2 regions of the Vagococcus xieshaowenii genome follow, and region 1 is predicted to be linked to the other one. Evidence: predicted binding sites of a transcription regulator. Region 1 holds the regulator's gene; the other holds the start of a gene.
The links. Region 1 encodes HrcA, which represses chaperone genes, less so after heat shock. Its sites were predicted from a motif close to TTAGCACTCNNNNNNNNNGAGTGCTAA; they were not measured.

Region 1 (9,203 bases):
GAAGCAGGTCCTGCAACACCAGTTGAGATTACAGGATTAAATGATGTTCCTCAAGCAGGAGACCACTTTGTAAACTTTGAAGATGAGAAAACAGCTCGTCAAGCCGGCGAAGAACGTGCCAAACGTGCATTATTAGCTCAACGTAATGCAAGTAGCGTAGTAACATTAGATAACTTATTTGAAAGTCTAAAAGAAGGTCAATTAAAAGACGTTAACGTGATTATTAAAGCTGATGTACAAGGTTCAGCAGAAGCATTAGTCGCTAGTTTAAATAAAATTGACGTTGAAGGCGTTCGTGTTAAGATTGTCCATTCAGCTGTAGGGGCAATTAACGAAAGTGATATTACATTAGCAGCAGCAAGTGGTGCTATTATTGTCGGATTTAATGTTCGTGCAACGCCATTAGCTAAAATGCAAGCAGAACAAGAACAAGTAGATATTCGTTTACACAGTATTATTTACCGTGTGATTGAAGAAATCGAAACAGCGATGAAAGGAATGTTAGATCCAGAATTTGAAGAAAAAATTACGGGTCAAATGGTTGTTCGTGAAACTTATAAAGTTTCTAAAGTTGGAACAATTGCAGGATGTTACGTACTTGAAGGTTCAATTCAACGTGATAGTGGTGTTCGTGTTATTCGTGATGGTATCGTTATTTTTGAAGGCGAATTAGCAAGTCTAAAACGTTTCAAAGATGATGCTAAAGAAGTTAAAATGGGATTTGAATGTGGTGCCATGATTGAAAACTTTAATGACTTACGTGTTGACGATGTGGTTGAAGGATTCGTAATGGAAGAAATTAAACGCGTTTAGTAAATATTGAAAGGGGCCAACGAATATGGCTAATTATCGTTCTCGCCGTGTAGCACAAGAAATTCAAAAAGAAATCAACGATATTTTGCATAAAAAAGTTCGTGATCCTAGAGTTGAGGGTGCAACTATTACTGAAGTATCGGTTACTGGTGATTTACAACAAGCAACTATTTATTATAGTACATTAACAGACGATCCGAGTGATTGGGATGATGTCCAAAAAGGCTTTGATAAAGCAAGTGGCTTAATGCGTAAAGAACTAGGGAGCAGATTACAAATCTATAAAACGCCCGAGCTATTCTTTAAACGTGATGAATCTGTCGCATACGGTAATCGAATTGATGAATTGATTCGAAACATGAACCGTCAGGATTATTAAGAACGAGGGGGCTGTGATATTTATATCACAGCTCTTTTTATATGAAGGAGGAATTGGATGGTTAAAAAAAATCAAATGCTGTACTTAGTTATATTTAATTTATTTTTAGTCTTTTTAGGCGTGGGATTAGTGATACCTGCATTACCACAACTAAAAATTGAAATGGGCTTTTCTGGTACCGTAATGGGTCTGTTAGTCTCTATCTTTGCTTTTGCTCAATTAGTGGTATCTCCAATTTCAGGTCATTTATCTGACAAGTTAGGACGAAAAAAATTAATTGTCTTAGGTATGCTATTATTTTCTATTTCTGAAATTATTTTTGGATTTGCTCAGACTTTGCCGTGGTTTTATTTTTCAAGACTATTGGGTGGAGCATCAGCTGCATTGATAATGCCGTCTGTTACAGCGTTTGTTACGGATTTAACGACAATTGAAGAACGTCCTAAATCAATGGGACTTGTATCAGCAGCTATTAGTGGTGGTTTCATTATTGGGCCAGGTGTCGGTGGAGCATTAACTCACTTTGGCTTGCGTGTGCCATTTTTTGCAGCAGGTTTAGTGGCATTTATCGGTTTTATTATTTCAGCACTTATCTTAAAAGAACCTGAAAAGCATGTTCATTCTGACGAATTAGAACCAACAAATGCTAAAAAAGAAGCCATTAATTTATTGAAGAGTCCAATTTTTAGTATGTTATTTATTATTATTTTTATTTCTTCATTTGGTTTACAGGCATTTGAAGCAATTTACAGTGTAATGGCAACAGAAAATTTTGGGTTTACAGTTGGTCAAATTTCAATAGTTATCACGGTAGGTGGAATTTTTGCTTTAATTTTCCAATTATTTATATTTGAGAAGTTAGTCAACTTGATTGGCGAATTGCGATTAATCCAGTTAACGTTTTTCTCAAGTGCGATTTTTATCGCATTTATTGCTTTTACGAACAAACCATGGGTAGTAGTGGCTTCAACATTTGTTATTTTCTTGTCATTTGACTTGTTTAGACCGGCAGTCACTACGTATCTGTCAAAACATGCGGGAAATAATCAAGGGATGGTTAACGGGTTGAACTCTACCTTTACAAGTGTTGGGAATATCGTTGGACCGATTGTAGCGGGTGCATTATTTGATGTCCATCATCGTTCACCTTACTTTGTATCAGCCATTATTTTACTAGTAACCGGTGTTTTATCCCTAAAATTAAATAGTAAAAAATATCAAGCAGGAGATTAATTCTTCTGCTTTTTTTTGTAGAATAAATAAATTGGAAAAAGGTTAAAAGGCTTGAAATTAGTCGCTTTTTAACCACTTGAAGATAGTAATATGATATAATGACTGAGTTATTATAGATGAGAAGGAGAATGAATCGTGGACGGTATTATTGCATTATGGAAAGAACGTGGTATGACGAGTCATGATTGCGTTTTTAAATTACGAAAAATTTTACACATGAAAAAAATCGGCCATGGAGGCACTCTAGACCCAGATGTTGATGGTGTGTTACCCATTTGTATAGGTAAAGGAACGAAAGTTATTGAATATTTACAAGATAATCATAAAATATACGAAGGTGAAATTACCCTTGGTTTTTCAACAACGACCGAAGATGTTTCAGGTGAGATAGTTGAACAAGTCAATGTAACGGCTCCTTTAACGGTTGAGGTAATTGATCAAGCCATGAGTCAGATGGTGGGCACAATCACTCAAATACCACCAATGTATTCAGCTGTAAAAGTGAAGGGTAAACGTTTATATGAATACGCTCGTGAAGGGTTAGAAGTAGAACGTCCTATGAGAAAAGCGGATATTTTCTCTTTTGAACGCACATCAGTGCCGGTATTTGATGAAGAAAAAGGAACACAATCATGGCGTTTTAAAGTGATTTGTGGGAAAGGAACCTATGTTAGAACGTTATCAGTAGATACTGGTTCAATTCTAGGTTATCCGGCTCATATGTCTGATTTAACAAGAACCGCAAGTGGGGGCTTATCAAAAGAAAATGCTTTAACATTAGATGAAATAAAAACATTGGTAGAGCAAAAATCATTTGAATTTGTTCAACCAATTGAACGTGCGTTTGATGCCTCATTTACTTGTGTGGATCTAAGCGAGGAACAGTATCAATTAGTGAAAAATGGTGTCTTTTTATCAAGAAATCTAATCGATAAGGAAGTAACTGAAGAAGAGCCAATCCCTGTTTTTTATCAAGGGCAAGTAGTGGGTATTTATCAAGTACATCCTAGAAAAAATAATCTGTTAAAACCAACTAAAATTATTAGAAATGATCAGTAAGAGGTAGAAAATTTATGGAAATAATTGAAATACATCACCCGTATGACCCAAATGAAATTCCTAAAGATGAAGTAGTGATGACGCTAGGTTTCTTTGATGGTGTGCATCGTGGTCATCAAGAAGTGATTAAACGTGCAAGAAAAGAAGCTGATGAGCGCCAGTTAAAATTAGCGGTTATGACATTTAACCAACATCCATCGATTGTGTTCCAAAAGATTAATCCGGATACGGTTAAATATTTAACAACGATTGAGCAAAAGGCTCAAATTATGTCAGATCTTGGTGTGGATTTTTTATACGTAGTTGAGTTCACCTCAGCTTTTGCTGGTTTATCGCCTAAAGATTTTGTAGACGAGTATATTGTTGGATTACATGCTAAAGTTGCGGTTGCCGGCTTTGATTATACATATGGTAAGAAAGAAGTGGCTTCAATGGAACACTTACCAGGTTATGCCAATCATCGTTTTGACGTGATTTCAGTTGACCAATTATCTGAAAATAATTTAAAAATTAGTTCTTCTCGTATTCGCGTATATCTTGATGAAGGAAAAATGTCATTAGTTAGTGAAATGTTGGCGTATGATTATGTCACAGGGGGTATCGTGGTTCATGGTGACGCTCGAGGACGCACACTAGGTTTTCCAACAGCCAATGTTAAAACCGCTAGCTCAGTACATTTACCAAAAGATGGCGTATATGTGGTTGAAATAAAAGTGGCAGATACTTGGTACAAAGGGATGGCCCAAATCGGTCATAACATAACATTTGAAGCTAATCGTGATAGAACAGTGGAAGTTTATATTCTAGACTTTGATCAAGATATTTACGGAGAACAAGTAGAAGTGAAATGGCATCACTATTTGCGTGGAGAGATAAAATTTGACGGAATTGATGGTTTAGTTGCACAATTAAATCAAGACAAACAACAAACGGTGCTTTATTTTAAAGAGAGAGAAGGTCTGTAGTATGACGTCAGCTTATATTCATATACCATTTTGTGAGCATATTTGCTATTATTGCGATTTTAATAAGGTAATGTTGGAAGGACAACCAGTTGATGAGTATGTTCAAGCGTTACTAAAAGAAATAAAAATGACGCTAGAAAAATACCCAACGGATAATACCGAAACAATTTATATTGGTGGAGGGACACCTACTTCATTAACTGCAGAACAGCTAGATGTTCTGTTATCAGGTATTCGTGAGCTAATGCCGTTTCAAGATGGAAATGAATTTACAGTTGAAGCCAATCCTGGTGATTTGACACTTGAAAAATTAAATGTCATGTCTTCTTATGGTGTGAATCGTTTATCAATGGGCGTTCAATCGTTTGATGATAAATTGCTCAAAAAAATCGGGCGAAAACATAGCGCGCAAGATGTCTATGATACGATGAAAGTGATCGATAAAGCCGGATTCGGTAATAATGTTAGTATTGACTTAATCTATGCTTTGCCAGGACAAACAATGGCTAGTTTTGAAGACACATTGAAACAAGCCTTGGCGCTTGATTTACCACATTACTCCCTATATTCATTAATATTAGAAAATCAAACGATTTTTTATAACTGGGCACGTCAAGGTCGTCTTGAATTGCCACCAGAAGATGTTGAAGGTAATATGTTTGAACGAGCAGCAGAAGAAATGGAAAAACATGGGAAAAAACAATATGAAATCAGTAACTTCTCTGCACCAGGTAAACAAAGTCAACATAATTTAGTTTACTGGAACAATGAACATTATTACGGACTGGGGGCTGGAGCGAGTGGTTACTTGAATCAAACGCGTTATAAAAACCATGGCCCAATCCAACACTATTTGAAGCCATTAAGAGAGAATCAGCTACCTATCCGTGAAGTTGAAAAGTTATCAACCAAAAACGTTATGGAAGAGCAGATGTTCTTAGGATTAAGAAAATTAGCAGGCATATCTATTAATGAGTTTAATCAGAAATTTGACCGTGATTTTTATGATGTATACGGAAAAGTACTACCGGAATTAGAAAAGCAAGACTTAATTCAAATAAAAGATGATCGTATCGCGTTAACAAAACATGGGTTGATTTTAGGCAATGAAGTGTTTGAAAAATTCCTAATTGATTAATGCTGTGACCATCTGGTGTATTATGACATAGTTGTAAAGGTGTTTCGTGAAAGCGAAATGCCTTTTTTGATAGTCCAAACGAACAATGATAGCTAGGTAGAAACGTGTTTAGCACTCTTGATAAAAGAGTGCTAAAAAATGATGTTTTTCCGTTGACAACTAATAATCTAACTGATATACTTAGTATTGTGATTAGCACTTATATGTTTTGAGTGCTAAAAAGGGGTGGATAGAATGTTATCACAACGACAATTAGATATTTTGCGATTAGTGATTCAATTGAATACTGAAACAGGAGAGCCAATTGGGTCTAAGACGTTAATGAACGCTGGGATTAAGGCAAGTTCTGCAACAATTAGGAATGATTTGGTTGTTTTAGAAAATCAAGGGTTGATAGAGAAACCTCATACATCAGCTGGTCGTGTACCTTCATTGAAGGGGTATCGATTCTATGTGGATCATCTATTACAACCATCACAGATGAGGCAAGAAGACTTAACTAAGATACGCCAATCATTTGGTCAAGAATATACAGCGCTAAATGATATTATGGCACATTCTGCTGAGTTTTTATCTGAATTAACTAGCTACACTGCTATTTCGTTAGGACCGGAGATGAGTAATCGACGGTTGACTGGCTTTCGAGTGATTCCACTTAACAAGCAGCAATTAGTGGCCATTATTATAACAGATAAGGGTAACGTAGAAAGTCGAGTGTTCAAAATGCCAGAACATCTATCTTTTAGCGATATTGAAACCATTGTATCGATTGCTAACGATAAATTAGTTGGTGAACCTTTGTTAACGGTGTACAACAAGTTGAGAACGGAAATTCCTATGATCTTACAGAAATATTTTGTTACAACGCGAGGCGTAATGGATGTTTTTGATACTATTTTATCTGGAACGTTTAAAGACAAAGTGTACATTAGTGGACAAATGAATTTGCTAGGAAATCAATTGATTTCAGATGTTCATCAAATTAAATCTTTCTATTCATTAATGGATAATCAAGAATTATTGTCAACGATGATTTCAACGCCATCTAATGGTATTGAATTCCGAATTGGCTCAGAAAATGATAACGAATTGTTAGCCAATATGAGTATGATTACGGCTTCGTATGAAATAAGTGAATATGGCAATGGAACGATTGCGATTATCGGTCCAACCAATATGGCCTATTCAAAAGTGTTTACATTAATGGATACTTACAGAAAAGAATTAGCGGATTATTTAAGCGATTATTATCGCCTATTAGATTCATAAAAGAAAGGGTGAGCCAGTTGTCAGAAGAAATCAATGAAGAAATGATTCAAGAAGAACAAGCAACTGAAACAACTCAAGCATCTACTGAAGATATGGTAGAGGAAGTTGAAGAAGTCATTGAACTATCAAAAGAAGAAGAACTGGAAGTAAAGGTCAATGAATTAGAGGATCAATTATTAAGAGTTCAAGCAGAAATGATTAATATGCGAAATCGTAATCAAAAAGAGCGTGAACAAGCTGCACGTTACCGTTCACAAGATTTAGCAAAAGAATTATTACCTGCAATTGATAATTTAGAACGTGCATTAGAAACAGAAGTAACCGATGAAAATGGTGAAAGCCTTAAAAAAGGTGTTGAGATGGTAAGAGATAGTTTGTTGAATGCTCTTAAATCAGCAGGTGTTGAAACAATTCCTGCGCTAAATGAAGTGTTTGATCCAAATTTACATCAAGCAGTTCAAACAATGCCTGCTTCAGAAGAACAAGCAGTTGATCAAATTATTCATGAACTTCAAAAAGGTTACAAATTACATGATCGCGTGTTACGACCATCAATGGTTATCGTGGCACAATAATAATATAAAAAGAAAATTAAGGGAGACGATTTAATATGAGTAAAATTATCGGTATTGACTTAGGTACTACTAACTCTGCGGTAGCTGTATTAGAAGGCGGAGAAGCTAAAATTATTCCAAATCCAGAAGGAAATCGTACAACACCATCTGTTGTATCATTTAAAGATGGCGAAATTCAAGTAGGTGAAGTAGCGAAACGCCAAGCTGTAACTAACCCCAACACTATTGCGTCAATCAAACGTCATATGGGTGAAGCTGGTTACAAAGTAGACATCGAAGGTAAATCATACACACCTCAAGAAATTTCAGCCATGACATTACAATACTTAAAAGGTTTCGCTGAAGAATATTTAGGTGAAAAAGTAACAAAAGCAGTTATCACTGTTCCTGCTTACTTCAACGACTCACAACGTCAAGCAACTAAAGACGCTGGTAAAATCGCAGGTTTAGAAGTAGAACGTATCGTTAACGAACCAACTGCAGCAGCATTAGCTTACGGTTTAGATAAAACAGATAAAGAAGAAAAAGTTTTAGTATTTGACCTTGGTGGTGGTACATTTGACGTGTCTATCCTTGAGTTAGGAGACGGTGTTTTTGATGTATTATCAACAGCAGGTGATAACAATTTAGGTGGGGATGACTTTGATAACAAAATCATGAACTACTTAGTAGAAGAATTCAAAAAAGAAAACGGCATTGATTTATCTCAAGATAAAATGGCTGTTCAACGTTTGAAAGACGCTGCAGAAAAAGCTAAAAAAGATTTATCAGGTGTGACAAGCACTCAAATTAGCTTACCGTTTATTACTGCAGGAGCAGCAGGTCCATTACATATGGAAATGACATTAACTCGTGCTAAATTTGATGAATTAACAGCTGACTTAGTTGAACGTACTAAATTACCTGTACGTCAAGCATTAAAAGATGCTGGTTTATCAGCTTCTGAAATTGACGAAGTTATCTTAGTAGGTGGTTCAACACGTATTCCAGCGGTTGTGGACGCTGTACAAAAAGAAACAAACAAAACACCTAACAAATCAGTTAACCCTGATGAAGTAGTTGCAATGGGTGCTGCTATCCAAGGTGGAGTTATTGCCGGAGATGTTAAAGATGTTGTTTTATTAGACGTAACGCCTTTATCATTAGGTATTGAAACAATGGGTGCAGTCTTTACTAAATTAATTGACCGTAACACAACAATCCCAACAAGCAAATCACAAGTATTCTCTACAGCAGCAGATAACCAACCAGCCGTAGATATTCATGTGTTACAAGGTGAACGTCCAATGGCAGCGGATAACAAAACATTAGGACGCTTCCAACTAACAGATATTCCACCAGCTCCACGTGGTGTTCCTCAAATCGAAGTAACATTTGATATTGACAAAGACGGTATCGTAAATGTAAGTGCTAAAGATTTAGGTACTCAAAAAGAACAAAAAATCACAATCAAATCTTCTTCTGGCTTATCAGATGATGAAATTGAAAAAATGGTGAAAGATGCTGAAGCAAACGCTGAAGCAGATAAAGCACGTAAAGAAGAAGCAGACTTACGTAACGATGTAGATGCTTTATTATTCTCAGTTGATAAAACATTAGCTGATTTAGAAGGTAAAGTAGACGAAGCTGAAGTGAAACAAGCAGAAGCAGCTCGCGATGAATTAAAAGCAGCAGTTGAAGCAAATGATTTAGAAGCAATGAAAACTAAACGTGATGCATTGAATGAAATCGTGCAAAACTTAACAGTTAAATTATACGAACAAGCGGCAGCG
Region 2 (9,203 bases), 630 kb from region 1:
GCCTTTATCTACCTATACTTATACACGAACTGGTGGACCAGCTGATGTGTTAGTGTTTCCAGAAAGCCAAGAACAGGTAAGACAAGTGGTTGATTATTGTTTAAGTAATCATTATCCATGGTTAGTTCTAGGAAATGCAAGTAACTTAATTGTTAAAGACGGCGGGATTGAAGGGTTTGTCATTATTTTAACAGATATGAAGCAAGTTGAATTAACAGGTAATCAACTAACAGTTGATGCGGGAGCTTCTTTAATTGAAACAACGAAGTTAGCGCTAGAAGCATCATTAACAGGTTTTGAATTTGCCTGTGGAATTCCAGGAAGTATTGGTGGCGCGGTATATATGAATGCGGGCGCTTATGGGGGAGAAATCAAAGATATTTTTACCTCATGTACAGTGATTTGGGAAGATGGGACGTTAGAAGAATTGACATTAGATGAAATGCAATTTAGCTACCGTCACAGTATCTTGCAAGAGAAAAAAGGTGTTATTTTAAGTGCTACTTTCACCTTGAAAAAAGGTAAATATGATCAAATTTTTGCTAAAATGGATGAATTAACCTTCTTGAGAGAAAGTAAGCAGCCGTTAGAATTACCTTCTTGTGGTAGTGTATTTAAACGCCCAGAAGGACATTTTACAGGTGCGCTAATCCAAGAAGCTAATTTACAAGGGTATACAATTGGTGGCGCGCAAATTTCTATGAAACATGCTGGTTTTATCGTTAATATCGGTGGTGCAACTGCAACGGATTATATGAAGTTAATCGCCTATATTCAAGAAGTGATTTTTGAAAAAAATCAAGTAAGACTAGAGCCAGAAGTTAGAATTATTGGTAGAGATTAATAATAAAAGCCTAAAAGATGATTAATCATCTTTTAGGCTTTTATTATGGTTGTGGTGAAGCGATTGTACGTACATGAGACATAGTTTTGATTAATTCAATCGCCTCATTTATTTTATGAGTGTCTTGCTTCATAATGCCCTTAATTAGAAATAATTGATCTAAATAATAATAAATATGTTTCTCTTTTGCCCAAGTGATACCACAATCGATTAAAGAGTTAGCTAATTCTAATTGTGAATGATTGATTAGGGCTAAACAGACATTATAAAGAGATCGTAAAAGCTCATGGCGATGATGTTCAATATCAGGTCGTTCAAATTTTTTTAAGATTTGATTAATATAAGGCAAACTTTGTGAAAAACTATTGTTATTTAAGTGATGTGTTGCAATCTCGCACATAATCATAATTTCCATATCAGATAGTGGGAGGTTGTTATTTTTTTCATAGGTATAATGTAAACTTTTTTCAAATAGCTTTAAAGCTTGAGAAGATTGTGGGTCATAAAAAGAGAGTAAACATGCTTTATAATAGTCATAGGCTTGTAACTGAGAATCATCCGTTAGGTAATCTAATAACTGATTATCCTTTATTAATTTGTTAAGTAGTGTATATTGTTCAGTTGAGTGATAATAACTAATTAGTTCTAATAATTCTTTTGCTTGAGCCTGTTGTTGATTAGGGTGAGATGTCTTGTGATTAAGAACCTCATCAACAGATTTATTCAGACGGGAACATAACTGTTGCATGATCATAACGTTTGGTATAACATCGTTATTTTCAATACGACTTAGCATAGCTTGGGAACAAATATTTTCAGAAACATCTTTTTGAGACAGTTTTAACTCTTTTCTTATCTTTTTAAGTGTAGTACCGTATACAAAGTTTTCCATGATATCTGCACGCTCCTTTGTCTGGCTATTTGTTGATTTTAGCGTATCACCTCGAAAAAATAACCGCAATTATTATGCTTATATTAATGTTATTTTATTCTACTTTTAAATAACGAGTTAACATTAGTTTTTTTGAGAGAATTCCCTGTTTAGGGGCATCTGAAAAACTGGTACTATCATTAGTAAATAGATTTACGCAAAAAATGTTGCGTGAATTTCGTTATATATGTTAGAATATATGTAGTGATATGTTTGTAACGGAGAAACAAAGGAGTCTATTAAACGAATCCTTGTATTCCCTTCAAGAACTACACGAAATATTTGGGAAAAGGAGGAGTTTAATAATGACAGAAGGAACAGTTAAATGGTTTAACGCAGAAAAAGGTTTCGGATTCATTACTGTTGAAGGTGGAGATGATGTATTTGTACATTTCTCAGCTATCCAAGGTGAAGGATTCAAAACTTTAGAAGAAGGTCAAGCAGTTACTTTCGAAGTAGAATCTGGCGATCGCGGACCTCAAGCAGTAAACGTTAACAAAGCGTAATTATTGCATCTAAATAATTGAATTTATTTAAGGCTTACTAGTTTTCTAGTAAGCTTTTTTTTTTATGTCTTTAGACCCAGTTGAGCTCGCGTAGCGTGCGAAACAAAAAACCACCTGCTATGCGGGTGGAATGGCAAACGGTTATACAAAGAATCTCTTCTTTTACATTACAATATAGGTGTTCAGGCCATATTGTAAATGAAAGGAAGAGATTAGATTGGCAAATAAAACAAATAGTTTATCTCACACAAAATGGATGTGTAAATATCATATTGTCTTTACTCCAAAGTATAGAAGAAAAATCATTTATAATCAATATCGAGAAAGCTTAATTGAAAACTTTCGGAGATTATGCAGCTATAAAGGAGTAGAAATAATTGAAGGACATTTGATGCCAGATCATGTTCATATCTTGGTAAGTATTCCACCAAAACTTAGCGTGTCACAATTTATGGGATATTTAAAAGGGAAAAGTGCCTTAATGATGTTTGATAAGCACGCAAATTTAAAATATAAATTTGGAAATCGACACTTTTGGTCAGAAGGGTATTATGTAAGTACAGTAGGTTTAAATGAAGCCACCATAAAAAAATATATTCAAGAGCAAGAAAAACACGATATGGTGATAGATAAATTGACAACCCGAGAATATAATGACCCTTTTAAGGGTTAGAAAGTGATACACACACCTCTGAAGAGGTGGCGAAAGCGGCAAAACCAATGTGGCTTGAACAAAGTGAAAAGCCAGCGCCTTGAGACGCTGGTTAGTAGTAGAGGCTTATAGCCTCAGTGCAAACCAGCCGTTTGACGGGTGGTTATGATTTGCATAAAAATAAACTGAGGAGCGTGTCACTCCTCAGTTCTAACAAGTTAGTAAAGTAAGATTGTTAATTTAATAAGGTTCGTTCTATGCATAAGCCTGTCGCAGCGATAGCTCCGTTAATTTGTTTGTATTCTTTATTGATGATAGGTTGTTGGCTTGCAGTGTTGAAGAGGCTAATTTCTTCGTTAATGTGTTTTTCTAATAAATTGAAAAGCTGTCCTTCATTGAATAATTCCCCATGGATAATAATTAAGTCTGAGTCAATCATCATTCGTAAGTTGTTCAACGTGATAGCTAAATATCTTACAGCGTTATGTAAAATATTAATGACACCTTCATCCCCTAATTTATAAGCCGTTAATATTGTCTCAATCGTCAATGATTTAGGGCTTAGACATAGCTGACGTAAGTAGGTTGTTTCAGAGTTATCATAAAGTAATTGTGATTTTTTGATAATCCAAGCTTCACTCGCGTACGTTTGCAAGCAGCCACGCTTACCACATTCACATAATTCCCCGTTTGGGTGTACCACCATATGCCCAATTTCGCCGACTAACACATTGGTTAAACCATAGAGTTTTCCCTCATAGATAGTCGAACAAAACATTCCTCTACCAACATGTAAGATGGAATAATTTTGGTTACTTAACGTTGGATTGAAAAGACGTTCTGATAGGGCCATACACTCGACGTTGTTATGGAAGTAGATAGGGCCATCAAAAAAATTCGGTAATTGGTCAAAAATAAAATTTTTCCAATAAGGGTTATTGGTTTTGATACTTTGCTTAACTTCAGAAAAATGTCCAGGTATTGCGATGCCAATGGCTTTGGAATTGTAATGTTGATTTTTCTTTATGAAGTGTTCGCAACTATCATAGAAAACTCCGACCGACAAACCCTCGGAAGAGTCGCTCGCTAAAATAACATCCTTTTCAAATACCTCGCCTTTGTTATCGCAAACAACAAAAGAAAAGAACTTCTCGGATAACTCGATGCCGATGTAGAAGCTATGTTGACGAGAAATTTTTAGTAATATTTTTTTTCTACCAGCTTTAATATTATTTTCTTCTTCTCCAGTTTCCTCGACTAGATGTTCATTAATTAATTCTCTGGTAATGTCTGTTACGATAGCCGGTGTAATCCCAGTGATTTTTGAAATATCAATTCTAGATATTTCACCATGGGTATAGATGGTTGTAATAATTTTTTTTCTTCTTTCTCGTTGAATTTTTGTAAGTTTCATTATAATCCCAACTTTCTTTGATTAGATTATAACATATTGATTATTTTTTGTAATCAATATAAATAATTTTTTACTGTTAAGATTGACATGTTAAGATATTTCGCTTAATATTGATTTGTAAAAGAAATCAAAAAAGAATGAAAAAGCGTTTAACATGTATTTTTAATTATTTTTTATAATCAATATAAGGCGGTGTAAAATGGTAAAAAGATTAATTAGTTCTAATGCCTCAGATATTTTAAAAATGAGCGCACAAGAATTGAAACAAAGTATTAGTGCCAGTGAAGGACGTGTTATTATGTCCGAAAATGTTGTATTTAGAGAAGCTTTTGTAGACGATATTACTAACGCAGAGTTAGCACGTGCCTTTGGTGCTGATATGATTTTATTAAACGGGATTGATGTTTTAAATCCAGTTATCAATGGATTATCAGCGGCAGATCAAACATTCGTTGAAAGTTTACATCATTTAGTAGGGCGACCAATTGGAGTTAACTTAGAACCAGTAGATGAAACTACTGAAATGGCAGAAACACGTTTAGAGATTGTTGAAGGAAGAAAAGCGAGCCTTCGAACTATTCAAGAGATTGAAAAAATAAAATTAGATTTTGTTTGTTTCACGGGGAATCCCGGGACAGGAGTGAGTAACAAAGAAATTTTGAAAACGATTAAATTAGCGAGAGAGAACTTTTCTGGTCTAATTATTGCCGGCAAGATGCACGGCGCAGGAGCTACTGAAAAAATTATTGATGAAGAAACAGTAAAAGCGTTTATTGAAGCAGGAGCAGATATTATCTTAGTTCCAGCTGTTGGAACAGTTCCAGGTTTTGATATGGAAGATTTAAAGCCGATTGTTAAATGTGCCCATGCAAAAAACACCTTAGTTTTAAGTGCGATTGGTACTAGTCAAGAAAGTTCGGACCCTGATACTATTAAACAAATTGCTATTCAAAATAAAATTTGTGGCGTGGACATTCAACATATTGGTGATGCCGGTTATGCTGGTGTAGCACCTGTTGAAAATATTTTTGCAATCAGTAAAGCAATTAGAGGGATGAGACACACTGCTTCAATGATAGCACGTTCAATCAATAGATAATTAATTATTTGGGAGGAAAAAAGATGAACAAAATCAATTCCTTTTTAGAGGAAAAAATGTTGCCCGTTGCTGGGAAATTAAGCGCCAATAAATTTTTAATCGCGATTCGTGATGGTATCACTCTGGCGATGCCGCTCATTATTGTGGGTTCTCTGTTTATGGTAATTGCTAGTTTCCCGATACCAGGATGGGAAGATTGGTTAGGGAAAATTGGTGTTTCAGGTTATTTATGGAAAGGTGTCGATAGTAGTTTTGGTTTGATCGGTTTAGTTGCCAGTTTTGGGATAGCGTATAGCTTAACAAAACAGTATGGTGTCGATGGGGTTTCTTCAGGTATCATTTCATTATCAACGTTTATTACGGTAACCCCATTTATTTCATCTGATGCTGGTGCGGGTATGCCAACAGGTTATATGGCAGCTAAAGGCTTGTTCGTAGCAATTATTTTAGGGTTAGTTAACGGCTATGTTTATCAATTATTTATTAGCAAAAATATTCAAATTAAACTACCTGATACAGTGCCATCAGCGGTAGCTAAAAGTTTTAGCGCAATTATTCCAGGTGCGGTTTTAATCACGTTTTGGTTATTTGTATTCGGTATATTAGACTCATTGAACTTGCCAAATATCCATGATATTGCACAAGTAATATTAGGGAAACCTTTAGGATTAGTAGGAAGTAACGTGTTTGGTTCAATTATTATCGTTGCATTAAATAGTTTATTCTGGTTTGTGGGGATTCATGGTGGGAACGTTGTGAATTCTGTAATGCAACCGATTTGGATTGCAAATTTAGATGCGAACCGCGAAGCTTATCAAGCAGGTCAAACGTTACCTAATATTTTTACCGTGGCGTTCATGGACAACTTTGTTTACATCGGTGGTGGTGGAGCGACTATTGGTTTAGTTTTAGTTTTAGGTTACTTAGCGCGTAAGAAGAAAACAAGTCAACGTACGAAAGTTTTAGCACCAATTACGGTTGTGCCCGGTTTGTTTAATATTAATGAGCCTACTATGTTTGGGATGCCTGTTGTTTTGAATGTGATGTTATTAGTACCATTTGTTTTAGCACCGATTGTCAATGTAGTAGTTGCGTACTTAGCAATGGCTTCAGGTTTAGTACCTTTAACGAGAACGATTGCAACTTGGACAATGCCTCCAATTATTAGTGGTTTCTTAACAACGGGAAGTTTTAGAGGTTCAGCTTTACAAATTGTCTTGATTATTTTAGATATCTTGTTATATCTGCCGTTTTTCTTGGCACTTGAGAAGAAATTCAAAGAGGAAGAAACAATTTAGTTATATAGAATTTACCTTATTGAAAAGGTAATAATTAGGGGCAGAAATTCTGCTCCTTTTTTATTTGAAAATGCGAGAGGTAAGAGAATGGAGCCAAGTAGCTAATTTAAATTAAAACACTTGCAAAACGAATGATTAATGAGTATTATTATAAGTGTGGTTAGCACTCTTGAGTTTTAAGTGCTAATCTTAATAAAGCAAATGGAGGGATTTAAGTTGTTAAAACCATTAAGAGATCGTGTCATTATTGAAGTGGCTGAGCAAGAAGAAGTCACATCAGGAGGGCTGGTATTAACTTCAGCCTCTAAAGAAAAACCACAAGTAGGAACCATCCTAGCAGTGGGTCCGGGTCGTACATTTGAAAATGGTGAAACATTACCGTTAACCGTTAAAGTTGGTGACCAAGTAGTATTTGAAAAATATGCAGGTTCAGAAGTGAATCATGCTGGTAAAGATTATTTGATTGTTCATGAAAAAGATATTATCGCAATTGTAGAATAGAAAGTAGAGGATGATTAAATATGGCTAAAGATATTAAATTTGCAGGCGACGCTCGCGAAGCAATGGTTCGAGGTGTAGACATCTTAGCAGATGTTGTAAAAGTAACCTTAGGACCTAAAGGACGTAATGTCGTATTAGAAAGAGGTTTTGGTTCTCCGTTAATTACTAATGATGGGGTAACGATTGCCAAAGAAATCGAATTAGAAGATCATTTTGAAAATATGGGAGCACAACTAGTTTCTGAAGTTGCATCTAAAACAAACGATATTGCTGGAGATGGCACAACAACGGCTACTGTTTTAACACGTGCTATTGTTCGTGAAGGAATCAAAAATGTGACTGCTGGTGCTAACCCAGTGGGTATTCGTAAAGGAATTGAATTAGCAACAAAAGCAGCAGTAGAAGGATTACATGCTATTTCTCAACCCGTTGAAACAAAAGAATCTATCGCACAAGTTGCGGCAGTTTCATCAGGTTCAACAGTCGTTGGTGATTACATTTCTGATGCGATGGATAAAGTCGGTAATGATGGTGTTATTACTATCGAAGAATCTAAAGGAATCGAAACTGAATTAGATGTCGTAGAAGGTATGCAATTTGACCGTGGTTATTTATCACAATACATGGTAACTGATACCGACAAAATGGAAGCTGTTTTAGAAGATCCATATATCTTAATTACTGACAAAAAAATCTCTAATATTCAAGATATCTTGCCATTATTAGAGCAAATTTTACAACAAGGTAAACCTTTATTAATTATCGCAGATGATGTGGATGGCGAAGCGTTACCAACATTAGTATTAAACAAAATCCGTGGAACATTCAATGTAGCCGCTGTTAAAGCACCAGGATTTGGTGATCGTCGTAAAGCAATGTTAGAAGATATTGCGATTTTAACTGGCGGTACAGTGATTACAGAAGATTTAGGTTTAGAATTAAAAGATGCAACAATTGAAGCTTTAGGAACTGCTAAAAAAGTCGTAGTAGACAAAGATAACACCACAATTGTTGAAGGTGCTGGTTCAGCTGAAGCAATTGCTAACCGTGTTGCCTTAATTCGTGGTCAAATTGGTGAAACAACATCTGATTTTGATCGTGAAAAATTACAAGAGCGTTTGGCTAAATTATCAGGTGGCGTTGCGGTCATCAAAGTCGGCGCACCAACTGAAACAGAATTAAAAGAAATGAAATTACGTATTGAAGATGCGTTGAATGCAACACGTGCAGCGGTTGAAGAAGGTATCGTATCAGGTGGTGGTACTGCTTTAGTCAATGTGATTGAAAAAGTAGCTGCTATCGAAGCTGAAGGCGATGAAGCAACAGGTGTGAAGATTGTTTTACGCGCATTAGAAGAGCCAGTTCGTCAAATTACTGAAAATGCAGGGGTTGAAGGTTCTATTATTGTTGATCGCATGAAGCGTGAAGAAATCGGTATTGGATTTAATGCAGCAACAGGTGAATGGGTAAACATGATTGAAACAGGAATCGTTGATCCAACAAAAGTAACACGCTCAGCTTTACAAAATGCTGCAAGTGTGGCGTCATTAGTATTGACAACTGAAGCGGTAATTGCGGATAAACCAGCCCCAGAAATGCCAGCAGGACCAGGAATGGATCCAAGTATGATGGGTGGCATGATGTAATAAAAAACTGTTAGTAGTGTTGTCTTGGATGACTGAAGGACTATCTTCGGTCATCCAATTTTTTTTGATATTACAAAAAAACCGAGTATAATGTACAATAATAGGAGTTGTTAATAGCTTAGGAGGAAAAATTATGAAAACATCAGGAGAATTAAAACGAATTGCTAAGAGCAGTTTAGAAGGGAAATGGGTATCAGCAATTGCACTTAATTTAGTGCCGGTATTACTGAATGTCATACTAATGATTATTCCATTTATGTTAGCGGTTATTGGTTGGTTATTTCTTTCTAAAAATTTTAATATTTCGACAGA

Region 2: the regulator HrcA is predicted to act here: its motif matches at 6,905-6,931, upstream of groES (co-chaperone GroES).

Annotation. Positions count from the first base shown of each region.
Region 1 is NZ_CP038865.1:1,110,336-1,119,538, reverse strand. It holds gene infB (translation initiation factor IF-2) at 1-813, shown strand, start outside; gene rbfA (30S ribosome-binding factor RbfA) at 839-1,192, shown strand; gene E4Z98_RS05390 (MFS transporter) at 1,250-2,425, shown strand; gene truB (tRNA pseudouridine(55) synthase TruB) at 2,561-3,484, shown strand; gene ribF (riboflavin biosynthesis protein RibF) at 3,499-4,449, shown strand; gene hemW (radical SAM family heme chaperone HemW) at 4,451-5,587, shown strand; gene hrcA (heat-inducible transcriptional repressor HrcA) at 5,822-6,856, shown strand; gene grpE (nucleotide exchange factor GrpE) at 6,886-7,431, shown strand; gene dnaK (molecular chaperone DnaK) at 7,467-9,203, shown strand, end outside.
Region 2 is NZ_CP038865.1:1,741,892-1,751,094, reverse strand. It holds gene murB (UDP-N-acetylmuramate dehydrogenase) at 1-844, shown strand, start outside; gene E4Z98_RS08430 (helix-turn-helix domain-containing protein) at 888-1,736, opposite strand; gene E4Z98_RS08425 (cold-shock protein) at 2,081-2,281, shown strand; gene tnpA (IS200/IS605 family transposase) at 2,538-2,954, shown strand; gene E4Z98_RS08415 (ROK family protein) at 3,169-4,347, opposite strand; gene E4Z98_RS08410 (DUF7916 family protein) at 4,547-5,446, shown strand; gene E4Z98_RS08405 (PTS sugar transporter subunit IIC) at 5,470-6,744, shown strand; gene groES (co-chaperone GroES) at 6,961-7,245, shown strand; gene groL (chaperonin GroEL) at 7,266-8,891, shown strand; gene E4Z98_RS08390 (DUF975 family protein) at 9,025-9,203, shown strand, end outside.